DNA from 2 places in the Devosia sp. SL43 genome. Region 2 is predicted to be linked to the other one. Evidence: predicted binding sites of a transcription regulator. Region 2 holds the regulator's gene; the other holds the start of a gene.
The links. The regulator LexA, encoded in region 2, represses DNA repair genes until DNA is damaged. The targets are predictions, from matches to a motif close to TGTTCNNNNTGTGTTCNG.
Positions count from the first base shown of each region.

Region 1: the regulator LexA is predicted to act here: its motif matches at 5,971-5,988, upstream of IM737_RS08180 (putative DNA modification/repair radical SAM protein).

Region 1 is NZ_CP063401.1:1,659,210-1,666,875, forward strand. Features, by position in the region: gene IM737_RS08145 (CHASE2 domain-containing protein) at 1-104, shown strand, start outside; gene IM737_RS08150 (FecR family protein) at 88-726, opposite strand; gene IM737_RS08155 (hypothetical protein) at 885-1,118, opposite strand; gene IM737_RS08160 (L,D-transpeptidase family protein) at 1,248-2,030, opposite strand; gene IM737_RS08165 (DeoR/GlpR family DNA-binding transcription regulator) at 2,215-2,997, shown strand; tRNA gene IM737_RS08170 (tRNA-Met) at 3,127-3,203, opposite strand; gene IM737_RS08175 (UdgX family uracil-DNA binding protein) at 3,284-4,732, opposite strand; gene IM737_RS08180 (putative DNA modification/repair radical SAM protein) at 4,732-5,967, opposite strand; gene IM737_RS08185 (putative quinol monooxygenase) at 6,079-6,408, shown strand; gene IM737_RS08190 (ring-cleaving dioxygenase) at 6,515-7,465, shown strand; gene IM737_RS08195 (hypothetical protein) at 7,564-7,666, opposite strand, start outside.
Region 2 is NZ_CP063401.1:541,932-549,597, forward strand. Features, by position in the region: gene moaC (cyclic pyranopterin monophosphate synthase MoaC) at 1-402, shown strand, start outside; gene IM737_RS20915 (molybdopterin molybdotransferase MoeA) at 399-1,601, shown strand; gene lexA (transcriptional repressor LexA) at 1,706-2,419, shown strand; gene IM737_RS02680 (DUF2155 domain-containing protein) at 2,464-2,892, opposite strand; gene IM737_RS02685 (NADH:ubiquinone oxidoreductase subunit NDUFA12) at 2,903-3,286, opposite strand; gene IM737_RS02690 (DUF4037 domain-containing protein) at 3,479-4,555, shown strand; gene IM737_RS02695 (APH(3') family aminoglycoside O-phosphotransferase) at 4,570-5,364, shown strand; gene IM737_RS02700 (MFS transporter) at 5,364-6,545, shown strand; gene IM737_RS02705 (vitamin B12-dependent ribonucleotide reductase) at 7,262-7,666, shown strand, end outside.

The DNA of each region.
Region 1 (7,666 bases), 1.1 Mb from region 2:
CAGCCGCGCTGGCCACGACCAGCCTGAGCCCGCTCGGCATGATCGAGGTCCGCGGTTTCGGCCAGGTGGCCGTTTACAGCCCAACCGCTAGCGTCCGACCCTGACGCTGGCATAGGCCTCTTCGACACGGGCCTGGCCCCACTTGACGACAGGTCCGGGCGGCGCGCCCTCTCCTTCAAACTCCACGCCTTCCCCCGCCACCAGGATCCGCTCCTCGCCGCCTCCAGTGACAGAGACCGAGCCGTGATCGACAAAGACAGAGAACTTGCCCTTGGTCGGGCCGGCGAAGAAGGTGGTGCCGCGCACGCCGATCTGGCCGAACGCAGTCAGGATGGTGATATCGGTTGGCGGCAGGTCGGCTGGGCGATCGAACAGCATGGCGCCGCCCATCGAGATGGTGCCGCCCTGATCCACGATGAACTGATCGATAGTCAATTCGCTGCTGGCACCCAGGTTGATCTTCGTGCGGTCGTCGAGCAGCAACAGCGCGAAGCCATCCTCGCGCGTCATCACACGGTCGGCGATCATCAACGGATCGTCAGGCGAGAGGTTGAGACTGGCGGTATCGCGCTCGAGCTCCACCAATCCGTCGATCGAAACGACTTTGCCGATCGGGCCATTGCCCAAAGCCGGAAATACGATGACCCCGGCACCACCCAGACCCATCAGGGCCAGCAGACGGCGTCGACCAATGGTCCGGCGACGTCCATACCGCGCAGTAGTCATTCAGACCTCCCTTTGTATCGTCTCCATCAATGCAGTTTGCGATCGTATCGGGCATCGGACACCTGTCCGATGCTGTCCAATTCTGGTCGTCTAAAGGACCGCACTTGCTGTCGGCAGTACGACGATAGCATCAAACTCCGCAGTGCGGTCTGGCCGCTTCACGCGGTCACAACGGCGTCGGTGGCAGTGGGAGCAATATAGCGGGGCAGCAGGTAGGCATGTCCCCGAGTTACCACCCAATCCTTGCACACCACGCCATGCTCATCGGCATCGGCGCAATCGGCGATCAAGACGGCGGGCTGCGGTGTCAGGTGGGTGACATTTGGCTGGTTGGCATGGGCTGCCGAGGCAAAAGCGAGAACGAAGATGGTGGTGAGTGCGGTGCGGATCATTTGGAGCTCCTGAGTTGCTCGGTTTTCGATGATCCTGTTGTAGAGCGCCTCATTGGCTGTGGCTGTTCCGCACGAAACAGCTGCACAGACCGGTCGGCTATGATCAAACGACGACCGCCCTCAAGCCAGCTACAACCCGGCCATGGTAGAGAAATTGCCCACGGGGCATGGCCCGAACGGATCCAGCGGCGCCGTGCGCGGATCGTTGCGGTTGAAGACGTAGCGGCGTTCGCACACATCCCAACTCGGCGGGCGCTTGGTGGCATCGAAGATATCGGTGCCGGCCTTGAGGTCGCGCCAGAAGGCGGCATGCGGGCTCGAGGCGTTCATGGTCAAGTTCGCCTCGGTCATCCGGAACGGTAGCAACTGCAGCTGGAACGAGGCATTGCCGCCCTTGAAGGTTTCGCGGGCCAGCGCGTAGATTTCCTTGATGCCGGCATCGGTCATGGCAAAGCACCCCACCGACTTGCAGTCGCCATGCACCATCAGATAGCTGCCAGTACGGGCCAGGGCCTGGTCGAATTTGTTGGGAAAGCCGACATTGAAGGCGAGGTAATATGATGACTTGGGGTTCAGCATGCCCGGCGTCACGTCGTAGAAGCCTTCCGGCGACTGGTAATCGCCCTCGCGCACCTTGGGCCCGAGTTCACCCGACCATTTGCAGATCGGGTACGTCTTGAGCAGCACGTAGTCGCCGCTGCCGGTGCGCTTCCACACCTCCAGCTCGGACGACTGCTTGTAGACGCGGATCATCATCGGCTCCGATGGTGACGAGCCGATCTCCGCCATGCGATCGACCAAGGCCTTGGGCAGCGGCACATTGTGGCGGTTGTCGCCGACGAACTGGCTGCAAGCGGCAAGGGTCGTTGCAATCAGAAGCAGGCCGGCAGCGCGGAGCGCGAGCTGAAACATGGTTCGATCCCGTTGAGGTTCAGGAAACCATAGGAGGCAGGAGTTACCAGTCGGTGACCGGCCGGCCCCGTGCTGTTGCAAACCCAAAGGTTTCGGTCGCCATGACAGGGCAAAGCCTGACCTTCCCTTTCGATAACTTTCGTTTTGATCTAGCATTGCAAAGAGCGAAACCAGGGTTGTATCGATGGAAACCCACGAACGGCATGCGCAGATCGTCGAGATTGCCAAGCTCCGTGGCCGTGTCTCGGTGAACGACCTTGTGCTTGAGTTCGGCGTTTCTCCGCAGACAATCCGCAAGGATCTCAATGACATCTGCAACCGGGGCTTGCTCAAGCGCAGCCATGGCGGAGCCGTGTTCCCATCCAGCATCGAGAATATGGAATACGAGGCGCGCCGGCAGATTGCGGCGCGTGAAAAAGATGCGATCGGCCGGGCTGCTGCCCGACTGATCCCCAACAACTCGTCGCTGTTCATCAATATCGGCACAACCACCGAGGCCGTCGGCCAGGCCCTGCTCGATCACGCAGGTATGATGGTGATCACCAATAACATCAATGTTGCCAACAAGATGCGGGTCTACCCGCAGTTCGAGGTGGTCATATCGGGCGGCATCGTCCGCGCCTCGGATGGCGGCATCGTCGGAGAAGCTGCCGTCGATTTCATCAAGCAGTTCAAGGTGGACTATGCCGTGATCGGCGCGTCCGCTATTGACGCCGATGGCGCCCTGCTCGATTTCGATTACCGCGAAGTGAAAGTCGCGCAAGCGATCATTGCCAATGCCCGCAACGTCATTCTGGTCTCGGACTCAACGAAATTCGAACGCACCGCACCGGTCCGGATTGCCCATCTCTCGCAGGTCAACACCTTCATCACCAACCTCTGCCCCCTGCCCTCGATCAAGACCATCTGTCGCGAGGCCGGGGTGAACCTGATCGAGACGAATCCGGTATCACTCCGTTTCACTTAAGCCTGTCACAAAGCCAACAAGGGGAGCATTTCTGAAAGCGCGGCAGCCAAACGATCGGCGCAGAAACAGCCCGCAAGGTTCCCACCAGCCCCAGAAACAAAAAACCCCCGGTTTCCCGGGGGTTTTTATTGGTAGCGAAGCCCAGATTTGAACTGGGGACACACGGATTATGATTCCGCTGCTCTAACCAACTGAGCTACTCCGCTTCAAGGAGCGCGCGGGTTTCCCCGGCGACGCACTTACTAGTTTTAGCACGTTCGCCTGTCAAGCCGCTACCCCGGCCCGATCAATGCTTTGAGCGCAAGCCCGCAATGGCGTCGCGCACCAGCGCCAGGTCAGCCTCGAATTTGGCCTGCTCGCGCGCCTTACCCTCGGCATCGGGAATGCGCAGCAGGTAGGAGGGGTGGTTGGTCACGAACAGCAAAGTGCCGTCGTCCAAGGTCATTGGCCTGCCGCGCAGCTTGCTGATAGTGTCGGTCTTGCCAAGCAGGCTTTGCGCTGCCGTAGCGCCCAGCGCGACGATCACCCTGGGTTTGACGAAACCAATCTCCAGATCGAGCCAGAATTTGCAGGCTTGCACCTCGCCACCATCGGGGCGCTGGTGAATGCGGCGCTTGCCGCGCGGCTCGAACTTGAAGTGTTTGACGGCGTTGGTGACATAGACACGGGAGCGATCGATGCCCACTTTCTGTACAGCCGCATCCAGCACTTTGCCGGCCGGTCCTACAAACGGCTTACCAGCCAGATCCTCCTGATCGCCCGGCTGCTCGCCGACGAACATGACGTCAGCCTGCTCCGGCCCTTCGCCGAATACGGCCTGCGTGGCGTGCTCGTAGAGCGGGCAACGCTGGCAACCCAGCACGGCAGCACGGGCGTCGCGCAAACTGGAAATTTCGCTAGTCTGTTCAACCGCTTCAGCATCACGGACCTGCTGCCGCAGATGGCGGGAAGGTGGTTGTGTGGCCACCCGTTCGATCATTTCGGCCTCCATCTCTCGTGCCCCGCGGATCAGGGGAGCAATGAGTTCGGCCTCGGGCAGGTTGCGCCAGTATTTCATCGGCATTTCCGACTTCATCATCGCGACCTTGAGCCGGGCCGGATTGAAGATCGAACCGAAATAGGTCTTCCAGTCGGCCTCAACCGCATCGTCCTGCGGCACGTCGGATTTGTATCCGCCTGGCCCGAAGGCGAGACTCTCGCCATCCCAATAGGCGCTGCGATAGGGCGTGACGATGGCCCAGATCATGCCATCGAAGCGCCGCGCGAAGAATGGCGCCGTCGCCTCCAGCGTATAGTGTTCGGGCTCGAACCAGGCGGCGTAGCGCTCGAGGCCACTGTCATCCACGATCGCCTTGAAGCGCACGAAGGCCTTCATCTTGTGGCTGTCGCGGCGGACGGCGCTGGCCATGCGGGTCAGTCGCACCAGATCAGAATCGGAAGCCGTTTCGATCAGCCCGCGATCACCCAGTAATCGCCAGAGGAAGCGGTAGAGCAGTCCGAACCGCTCAGGCTCGGAATGATTGATCGCCTGCTGCGCCAGTTCGATGAAGGCGGGCGGCACGGCACCGACCGGACGATCTCCCTGCACCAGGGCCACATCGCCAAACAAGCCGCCTGCGGCTCCGGGCTCCAGCCAGTCCACCTGGTCGGGCGGCACACCCGCCGCCAACAACTGTCGTGCTATGTTCCGCCACTCGGCGAAGTCGTTGAGCGCCTGCAGGCGGACCGTATGCACTAGAACAGGCTCAGTTGCTCGGGCTGGGGCGTCAGCCTGGCCCGCAACCGCTGGTCATCTGTCAACCCGCCCGGCGTCCAGTCCACGGCTTCGATGAAGGGGCGAACCTTGTCGATCGAGCCGGCAATCCGGGCCACATCGTCCAGCCCCAGGCTGTGGTGCCGGCGCGTCGCGATAATGCGATCGATGCTTCGCGTCCCCAGCCCCGGCACGCGCAGCAGCATCTCCCGATCGGCCCGATTGACGTTCACCGGAAACCGCGCCCGGTTCTTCAGCGCCCAGGCCAGTTTTGGGTCGATGCCGAGATCGAGCAGCCCGCCTTCCCCGCCCGACATGACTTCGGGCACGTCGAAGCCATAGAAACGGATGAGCCAGTCGGCTTGATAGAGCCGATGCTCCCGCATCAGCGGCGGCGGCTTGAGCGGCAGGCGGGAACTGCTGTCGGGAATGGGCGAGAAGGCCGAATAATACACCCGCCGCAGTTTGTAGCCCGAGTAGAGCCCTGCCGCCCGGTGGAGAACAGCGCCATCGTCGGCCGCATCGGCCCCGATGATCATCTGCGTCGATTGCCCCGCCGGTGCAAACTTGGCCGGCTTGGCCTTGGCCTTCTTGTCGGGCCCCGCTTCGTCGAGCTTGCCGCGCACCCGCGCCATGGCGGTACGGATTTCGCTCGGCTTCTTTTCCGGCGCCAGCGTTTCGAGGCCAATATCGGTCGGCATTTCGATATTGGTCGAGAGCCGGTCGGCCCAGCGCCCTGCTTCCGCCAGCAATTCGGGCGCAGCGTTGGGGATCACTTTGAGGTGGATATAGCCGGCAAAGAGGTGATCTTCGCGCAGGCTGCGCGCCACGCGAACCAGTTCCTCCATCGTATAGTCTGGCGAGCGGATGATGCCCGACGACAGAAACAGGCCCTCGATATAATTGCGCTTGTAGAAATCGAGGGTGAGCTTGACCACTTCCTCCACGCTGAACCGTGCCCGCACCACGTTGGACGACGACCGGTTGACGCAATAGATGCAGTCATAGACGCAGAAATTGGTCAGCAGGATTTTGAGCAGGCTGATGCACCGTCCATCCGGCGCATAGGAGTGGCAAATGCCGCTGCCCTCGGTCGAGCCGATGCCGCCGGTACCGGCGCTATTACGTTTCTCCGAGCCACTGGACGCGCAGGATGCATCATATTTAGCCGCATCCGACAGAATGGCGAGCTTGCGGCGTAGGGTGAGCGCGGCCATTGTTGTTCCCTTTATGTTCATGAAAGGGATAGCGCAAAACCTGGAGTCGGCGCATATCAAAATGACAGGTGTCGTGGTTTTGTGATCGATATAGCGGGAGGAGTTTTACCGATGGACATTCTGAACGATCTGCCGGGCGAGGGCCCAATATCCTTGATCGCCGAATTTACCGCCCGTCCACTACAGGGCGAGGCAGTGGCCGAACTTCTCGCCGGCCTCGCAACCAAAGTGCGACAGGAGCCCGGCAACATCGCCTTCGATTGCTTCCGGAGGCTGGACGACAGCGCCAAGTTCGTCGTCTACGAAATCTATCGCGACAAGTCCGCCTTCAAAGCCCACATCTCTGCCGACTATGGCGCCGTCTTCAATGCCCGGTTGCGCGAGCTGATCGTCGAACCGAACTCGGTCCTGACATTCCTGACGCCGCTCGCCGTTCGATAATCGACATCAGTCCGTCGCGATTGGCCTGCTCCTCAAACGTGATGGCGTTGTCTACATCTTGCTCAACACGGTGCGTAACAACCCGCGCCGCTACAGGAGACATAAAATGACGCTCGAACTCGGAGGCATCCATCACCTCACGGCAGTGACCGCAGAAGCCAAGAAGAACCTCGCCTTCTACACCCAGACCCTGGGCATGCGGCTGATCAAGAAGACGGTCAACCAGGACGACACCACCGCCTATCACCTGTTCTACGGGGACGGCGTAGCCTCGCCGGGCGCTGACCTGACCTTCTTCGACTTCGACGCACCGCGCGAAACGCGTGGCAATCACACGGTGGGTCGCACCGGTCTGCGTGTCGATAGCGAGGACAGCCTCAACTGGTGGAAGACCCATCTGCAGAGCCACAATGTCGGCACGTCGGCCATCAAGGAACGCAACGGCCACCTCTCGCTCGATTTCGAGGACTTTGAGGGTCAGCGCTTTCGCATGGTGATCGATGCCGCCAACACGGTCGTGCCCTGGGCCAAATCGCCCGTGCCCTCAGAACGGCAGATCATCGGGCTGGGCCCGATCACTCTGTCGGTGCCGCGGCTCGATCGCACCGAGGCCGTGCTGACGCAGGTGATGAACATGCGCAAGGTTCGCCAATATGCCATGACCAGCCACACGCCCGAGACCCATGTCTTCGAAATGGGCCCAGGCGGCCCGGCAGCCGAACTGCATGTGGCGGTCGATCCGAACCTGCCCCCGGCGCGTCCGGGTGCAGGCGGCGTCCACCACGTCGCCTTCCGCACGCCCGATCAGGATACCCTGCGTCAGTGGATCGAACGGGTGACCAAGGCCGGCATCCGCTCGAGCGGCGAAGTGGAGCGCTTCTATTTCACCTCGCTCTACTTCCGCGAGCCCAATGGCATCCTGTTCGAACTCGCCACCGACGTCCCCGGCTTCGCAGCCGACGAGCCGATGGAAACGCTTGGGGAAAGCCTGGCTTTGCCCCCTTTCCTCGAAGGGCGCCGCGCCAGCATCGAAGCGGGCTTGAAGCCGCTGGTTTGAACGCAATGCAGGGCGCTCATAGTCGAGCGCCCTGCCATATCTGTGTAGTCGATCCGTTATTTTTACCAACTTCGTCGCATGACTGCGAATGAGTTAATTTAGTGTTGATACAAAGTCTTGGATGTGATTGTTTGTAACTGCGGCAGGTAGAAGTCCCATTGGGAACTTCGTGTAGGAGTTTGTGTGATGAGTACGCAAGTA
Region 2 (7,666 bases):
CGTCGCCGCGCGGTGGCCCAGGCCCGCATCGTCGCCCGGCCCGAAACCGTCGCCACCATCATGGCCGGCGGCCTCAAGAAGGGCGACGCTCTTGCTGTGGCCCGCATCGCCGGCATCATGGCCGCCAAGAAGACATCCGACCTGATCCCGCTCTGCCATCCCATCCCCCTGACCAAGGTCAGCGTCGAGATCGAAGCGGATGGCACCGAGGCGATCCTGATACACGCCACCGCCGAAACCACAGGCCAGACCGGCGTCGAGATGGAAGCGCTCGTCGCTGCCTCCACGGCTGCGCTCACGCTCTACGACATGGCCAAGGCCATCGACCGCGCCATGGTGGTGACCGACATCTGCCTGCTGGAAAAATCCGGCGGCAAGTCTGGCGACTTCGTCCGCGCATGAGCCTGCTCCCGGTCGACGACGCCATCGCCGCCATTCTTGACCGAGTGCCGACGTCGCAGGCGGAGACAGTACCGCTGACCGAAGCCATCGGCCGCGTCCTGCTCGAGCCCGTCATAGCCACCCACGACCAGCCCCCCTTCAATGCCAGCGCCATGGACGGCTACGCCATGCGCGCCGCCGATGTGGTGGACGGGCACCGCCTCGCCGTCATCGGCACCTCGCAAGCCGGCATGGGCTTCGAGGGCACCGTCGAGCCCGGCCTGGCCGTCCGCATCTTCACCGGCGCGCCGCTGCCAACCGGCTCCGATACCGTGATCATGCAGGAAGAAGCCCGCGCCGCCGACGGCTTCGTCAGCTTCACCGCCCCTGCCCGCCTTGGCCACAGCGTCCGCCCTAGGGGTAACGACTTCGCTACCGGTCAGGAACTGCTCGCTGCCGGCACCCGCCTCACCCCCATGCAGATCGCCGTGGCCGCCGCCGCCAATGCCGCCCACCTCACCGTCGCCCGGCGGCCGCGCATCGCCATCCTGGCCACCGGCGACGAACTCGTGCTCCCCGGCTCCCCCCTCGGCCCCGACCAGATCGTCGCCTCCAACAGCATCGGCCTCGCGCCGCTCCTCGCCCCCTATGCGGAAGAGATCGTCGACCATGGCATTGCCCGCGACGACCGCGATCACCTCCGCGCCAAGTTGACCGCCATCTTCGCCACCGAGCCCGACATCGTCATCACCACCGGTGGCGCCAGCGTCGGCGATCACGACATCGTCCAGCAGCTGCTCGTCGAACTGGGAGTCGGCGTCGATTTCTGGCGCATCAACATGCGCCCGGGCAAACCGCTGATGTTCGGCACCCGCGGCAAGACGCTGATCTTCGGCCTGCCGGGCAATCCCGTCTCGGCCCTTGTCACCGCCCATGTCTTCATCAAGCCGGCTTTGCGGCACTGGCTGGGCCATGCCGAACCGCAAGCCTGGCAGTTGCCGCTGGCCAGCCCGACGCCGCCCAACACCGCCCGCCGCCACTTCATGCGCGCCCAGCTCGTCCACACGCCCTCGGGCCCCGAGCTGCAGCCCATCTCCCAGACCGATAGCGGCCACACCTCGTCCCTAGCCCATGCCGACATGCTGATCGTCCAGCCGGAAAACGATCCCGGCCAGGCCGCCGGAACGATCGTCGAAGCCCGCCCCATCGACGCCTTCTGATATCGGCGGCATCTACTACGCGGTGTTTCTTGGGATATTGCAGAACATAACTAGAACAAGTATAACTGTTCTGCCTACGTTCCGATTCTCTCCCCGAGGGGCCCATGCTAACGCGCAAACAACACGAGCTGCTGATGTTCATCCACGAACGGATGAAGGAAAGCGGCATCCCGCCATCGTTCGACGAGATGAAGGATGCGCTCGATCTGGCGTCCAAGTCGGGCATTCACCGGCTTATCACGGCGCTGGAAGAACGCGGCTTCATCCGACGCCTGCCCAATCGGGCGCGAGCCCTCGAAGTGGTGAAGCTGCCGGACTCGATGAACCCGTCGCTCGGCGGCCGCAAGGCGCGCTTCGAGCCATCGGTGATCGAAGGCAATCTGGGCAAGGTGGCGTCACCGCCATCCCGCGTGACATCCATGGACGACTATGCCCGTCCGATCGCCATTCCGGTCATGGGCCGCATCGCGGCCGGTACGCCGATCGAGGCCATCCAGACCCATTCGCACACCATCATGGTCCCACCCGAAATGCTGGGATCAGGCGAACATTATGCGCTCGAAGTGCGCGGCGACTCGATGATCGACGCCGGCATCTTCGATGGCGACACCGTGCTCATCAAGAAGCAGGACGCTGCCTCGACCGGCGAGATCATCGTCGCTCTCGTGGATGATGAGGAAGCCACCCTCAAGCGCCTGCGCCGCAAGGGCAATACGGTTGCCCTCGAAGCCGCCAACCCGGCCTACGAAACCCGCATCTTCCCGCCTGATCGGGTCAAGGTCCAGGGTCGGCTGGTCGGGTTGCTGCGCAAATATTGATGTAGAAAGGCAAGGCCACGCACCAGCGTGGCCTTTTTGTTTGCCTAGTCCCGCGCATCCGGTGGCGGCACGTCTGAACTGACCTTGCACTCGATCAGCCACACATCATAGACGGCATGGTCGACCGCATTCAGCGCCGGGCTGTCGGCGAACATCCAGCCGGTGAAGATGCGCCTGGATGTGCCGGTCAGGCTGCGCTGGTCGACTTCAAGAAAGGCCGACACACGCTGGGTCTCGGTTGGCGGGCGGCTGTAGCAGGCCCGTGGCGTGATCTCGAGCGCGCCGAACAGCACCGTCTCATCGATATAGACATCGAAGCGGGTGATGCGGCCGGTGATCTTGTCGAGGCCGGCAAAGGTCGCCACCGGGTTGGCGATCGGCTGCGCCATAATGGGAACGACAAGGCCAGACACCGCCAGCGCTGCCGACAGCGCCAGGCCCTTCAGCATTGAAAACGGGGCGATGCGGCGCAAGGCGCCGTCCTTATTCCGGCGACCAGGCGTCGTAATCGCCGGTCACGCGCGGGCGCTCGCCGGATTTGAGCAGGCTGCCTTCCGGGCGATAGGCGGCGGCCGTACCGGTCAAGTTGGCCTCATGCGGCTTTTCCCAAGCCTTGGCGACATACTTGGCCTGGCTGGGAACGACGTCCGTGCGGTGGTGCATCCAGCCGTGCCAGCCCGCGCCAATGGTCGAGGCATCGGCATAGCCGGCATAGGTCACATAGCGCCGGTCGGCCTTGCGATCCTGGTAGTATTTGTTGCCGAACTCGTCGCTGCCGACATAGTCGCCGAAGCGCCAGATCCACAGCCGCGTCCCCCAGGTCTGCCCGCTCCACCAGGAGAAGATTTCAGTGAGGAACTGGGTGATACCGGATTTGGCCAATTGTCGATTCCGCCGTCGAGATATTCGAGTTGAGGCGGTTTAGCATGGTCGCTCCCGTCAGCATAGGGCCGCCGGGATGGTGTGATCCGGAAATCATGCCTGCAATCTCAGTCGCCCCATGACCTTGGCCGGTACGGTCAAGTCTGCGACAAGGCAACACGCACCTGGGAGGCAATGATGCAGGGTATCGAGCTGTCGCGCCACTTCTACGTCGATGTCGTCTGCCCATGGCTCGACGCAGCTGCCCCTAACCTCCAGCATGCGGCCGCGCTGATCGGCTACGGTTCAGAGCTCCTCGGCTTTGACGACGAGATGTCACAGGACCACAATTGGGGCGCCCGGGTGCATCTCTTCCTCTCGCAGGATGACTTCGATGTGCATGCCCATCGCTTGGTCGATGCTTTCACCACCGAGGCGCCCAGGCAGTTTATGGGCGAGCCGATCCAATGGCGCAGTCGGCCCCATCCCGCGGCCAGCGGACGCTGGGCCGCAGGCGCGGTAGAGCACGGCCTCGAAATTCACACCATCGAGGCGCGCCTTGCCGGGGGTCTGGCCCTTGAGTCCGTGGATTCGATCACGCCGCTGCAATGGCTCGGCCTGTCCGAGCAACGCCTTCTCGGCTTCACGGCGGGTGCCGTCTTTCATGACGATGGCGACCGCCTCGGCAAGGTCCGTTCGGCCCTGTCCTACTTTCCCCGCGACATCTGGCTGTACAAGATCGCCTGCCAGTGGCGCCGCATCGGCGAAGAGCAGGCCTTCGTGGGCCGCACGGGCATGGTGGGAGATGAAATCGGCTCCCGCGTCATCGCGGCCCGCCTGGTGCGTGATGTGATGCGCATGGGCTTTCTGCTTGATCGTCGCTATGCGCCCTACCCCAAATGGTTTGGCAGCGCATTCGCCAGGCTGCCCATTGCGACGACCCTGTCGCCCCTGCTGGAACGCGTCCTGGTGGCGCCCGACTGGCAGGAGCGCGGCGAGGCCCTGGCCGCCGCTTACCTCGCCTTGGCGAACCGCCAGCGGGCCGACGGCATCGGTGATGTGTTTGAGCCGGTCATTGGGCCGTATCACGAGCGTCCCTTCGCGACGATCAACGTGGACGAGATCGGCGCGGCGACGGCAAGACCAATCGAGGATCCCTTCCTCAAAGCCCTCCCCATTGTCGGCTCATTGGACCAGGTGACGGACCTGACGCCTGTGATCGAAGACCCGGCCGGCGCACAACGGATGATGCATGCTCTGCTTGGCCCTTCTTGAGGGGAAATAGTTTGATGGGGACCGATTCCATCGTTCGCCTCGCCCCTATGTTGCCAGCCCGGCTGGCGCATCTGGCGGACTGGTCCTGGCATCAGGTCACGCTCGGCCGCTCCGATGCGACCGTCTGGCGCGCCGACAAGGGTGACGATCGGGTGTTTCTCAAGATTGCACCAATCCACCTGCTGAGCGAGATGCCCGGCGACATTGCCCGGCTGCAATGGCTGGCCACCGCCACGACCATCAAGGCGCCCCGTGTTCGCGAGGCCTTTGATGCGGATGGCTGCCACTGGTTGCTGATGAGCGCCCTGCCCGGCAGCGACCTCAGTCAATTGTCGGACCGGCCCGATGATCTGATCCTAGCCTTGGCGAGCGGCCTTCGCGCCCTGCACGACCTCGACATCGCCACCTGCCCCTTCGATCACGCCCTCGATGCCAAACTTGCAGCCGGCGCTGCCAATGTCGCTGCCGGGCTCGTGGACGAAACCGATTTCGACGACGCCTTCGACGGCTGGACCGCAACGGCCGTGCTCGACTGGCTGCTGGCACACCGACCCGCCGCCGAAGACCTCGTCGTCTGCCATGGCGATGCCAGCCTGCCCAATCTTATGGCCGATGGCGCTAACCTCACCGGGATCATCGACTGCGGCCGGCTGGGCGTTGCCGATCGCTGGCAGGACCTAGCCATTGCCTGCCGCAGCATCATCTGGAATTGCGGCCAGGAGCATGTCGCCCCGTTCCTGGCAATCTACGGCGCAGCCTGGGACGAAGACCGCTACCGCTACTATTGCGCGCTCGACGAGCTGTTCTGATGGCGATGCGGCGGTTCCTCGGCACCTACTACGCCTATGTGTTCCTCTTCGACTTCATGCTGGCCTACGCCATCTACACGGCCTTGTTCGAGCTCAAGGGCATATCGATTGCCGAGATCGGCATGCTGCTGGCCTTCTGGTCGGCGTCGGCCATCGTGCTCGAAATGCCCTCCGGCGCACTGTCCGACCATTTCGACCGACGCGTGCTGCTGGTCATCGCGCCGCTCCTCAAGGCGTTGACCTTTGTCTGCTGGGGCGTCGCCAATGGCAATTTCTGGCTCTATGGCCTGGGCTTCCTGTTCTGGAGCGCCGGTCAGGCCCTGCAGTCAGGGACGCGTGAGGCCCTGCTCTATGAGCGACTCGCCGAAGCCGGCCGGAGTGACGAGTTCGACAATATCCTGGGGCGCGACGCGGCGGCGGAGGGCATTGGCATCGGTGCCGGCACATTGTTCGGCGGCCTCGTCGCCCACTTCAATATGGATTGGGCCATCTGGCTTTCCATTCCGCCTTTGCTGCTGGGCGCGGGCCTCGCGATCGGCCTGCACGACAATCGCCGAACTTACGCGGCAGACGACGGCGAAACCCCCACCACCTATCTCTCTCACTTTGCCGACGCTATCGGCGAGTTTCGGCGCCACGCCGACCTGCGCTTCGTCACGGTCTATATGGCCGTCGGCCTCATCACCTTCGAGCTGCTGGAGGAATTCGACCAGCTCTACTATTTGGCCGTGGCAGTGCCGATCTGGCTGTGGGGCGTGTTGGGCGGTGCGGTGGAACTGCTCTACGCGGCAGCCAGCGTCTGGGCACACCGCCTGTCCGGCCGCCCGTGGCTCGCCTGGGCCTTGCCGCTGCTGGGCGGCGCCTTGCTGGTCGCGGCCTCGCTCGGCGACAACCCGTGGTATGTGCTGCTGCTCGAACTGGCCTATGTCGCTATCGCCCCTGTAGCCGTCCTGGCTGAAGCCCGTTTCCACCGCATCATGGATGGCCGCAGCCGGGCGACGACCACGTCAGCGCTGGTGGTCGCCCAGAATGTGGCGGGTATCGCCGCCACGCTGATGTTCGGATTTGTTGCCGATTGGCTCGGTATCCTGCCAGCCTATGGCTGGGCCGGCTTGGCCATGTTGCCCATCGCACTCTGGGTGTGGCTCGGGCAGCGCCGGGGTATGCGCGCCATCGACTAGTGCCACGCCCTCGTGGTTCGAGGCGCTGAAGAAGCGCACCTCACCATGAGGGCTGTTCTTAACTCGGTATACTAGTAGTCCTCATGGTGAGGTGCGAGCTCTTGCGAGCCTCGAACCACGAGGGCGTGGCACGATGCGCCTATGGCGCTAGTACTAGCGCTAGTGGTCAAACCCACAGGTGCCACTATCTTGCCAAAATTTCTTCGCTTGACACCCCCTGACCGTCGCGATTCTGTCATCTGCGACCATGGTTACCACCCCGTTAAGGCGCATCGGCAACAGGCGATCATCAAGGATTCCCGTGGCCTTAGCGGCACTTTCTCGGCTCACATATCGCCACTTCACGCACCGGCTCAAGGCACATAAATCGCGCCTCGCAACACCGCGTTTTCCTTGCAGTTTGTCCCCGTAATCCACATATTAGGCCTACTAGTGGTTGTCGTGACGAGCACCCCTACCACTAGACCTTGTGATTTCTGGCGTTGACGCGTCGTTTGAATCGGCAGAGTGTTTTCGACGGCCCCCAGCACTCCCTGTTGTGGGCAAGTCCTCGGTAGGAGCGCTGGCATTTAGACCGGCGCGCATCGGGGCACAGGCAAGATTTTGGGTCCGCCACACGGGCCCGGTTGGTGAAGCGTCAACACAGATTTGGATGAGAAGCCGGGTTCCGGCTCGCGGGCATTTGTGTGCCCGTCATATTGGGGAATACGACGACAATGCGCATTGAACGCCGCTTTACGACCGCCGACCAGGATCGCTACGGCTCGATCGAATTCCGCTCGGCCACCAGCGAGATTCGCAATCCTGATGGCTCGGTGGTCTTCAAGCTCGAGAACATCGCCATCCCCTCGACCTGGAGCCAGGTCGCGGCCGACATCATTGCGCAGAAGTATTTCCGCAAGGCCGGCGTCGCCAAGGTTCTGAGGAAAGTCGAAGAAAACTCCGTGCCGTCCTGGCTGTGGCGCTCCGTCCCCGACGAAGCTGCGCTCGCCAAGCTGCCGGAAGCCGAACGCTACGGCTCGGAAATGGACAGCCGCCAGGTGTTCGATCGCCTGGCCGGCACCTGGACCTATTGGGGCTGGAAGGGCGGTTATTTCGCCTCCGAGGAAGATGCCCGCGCC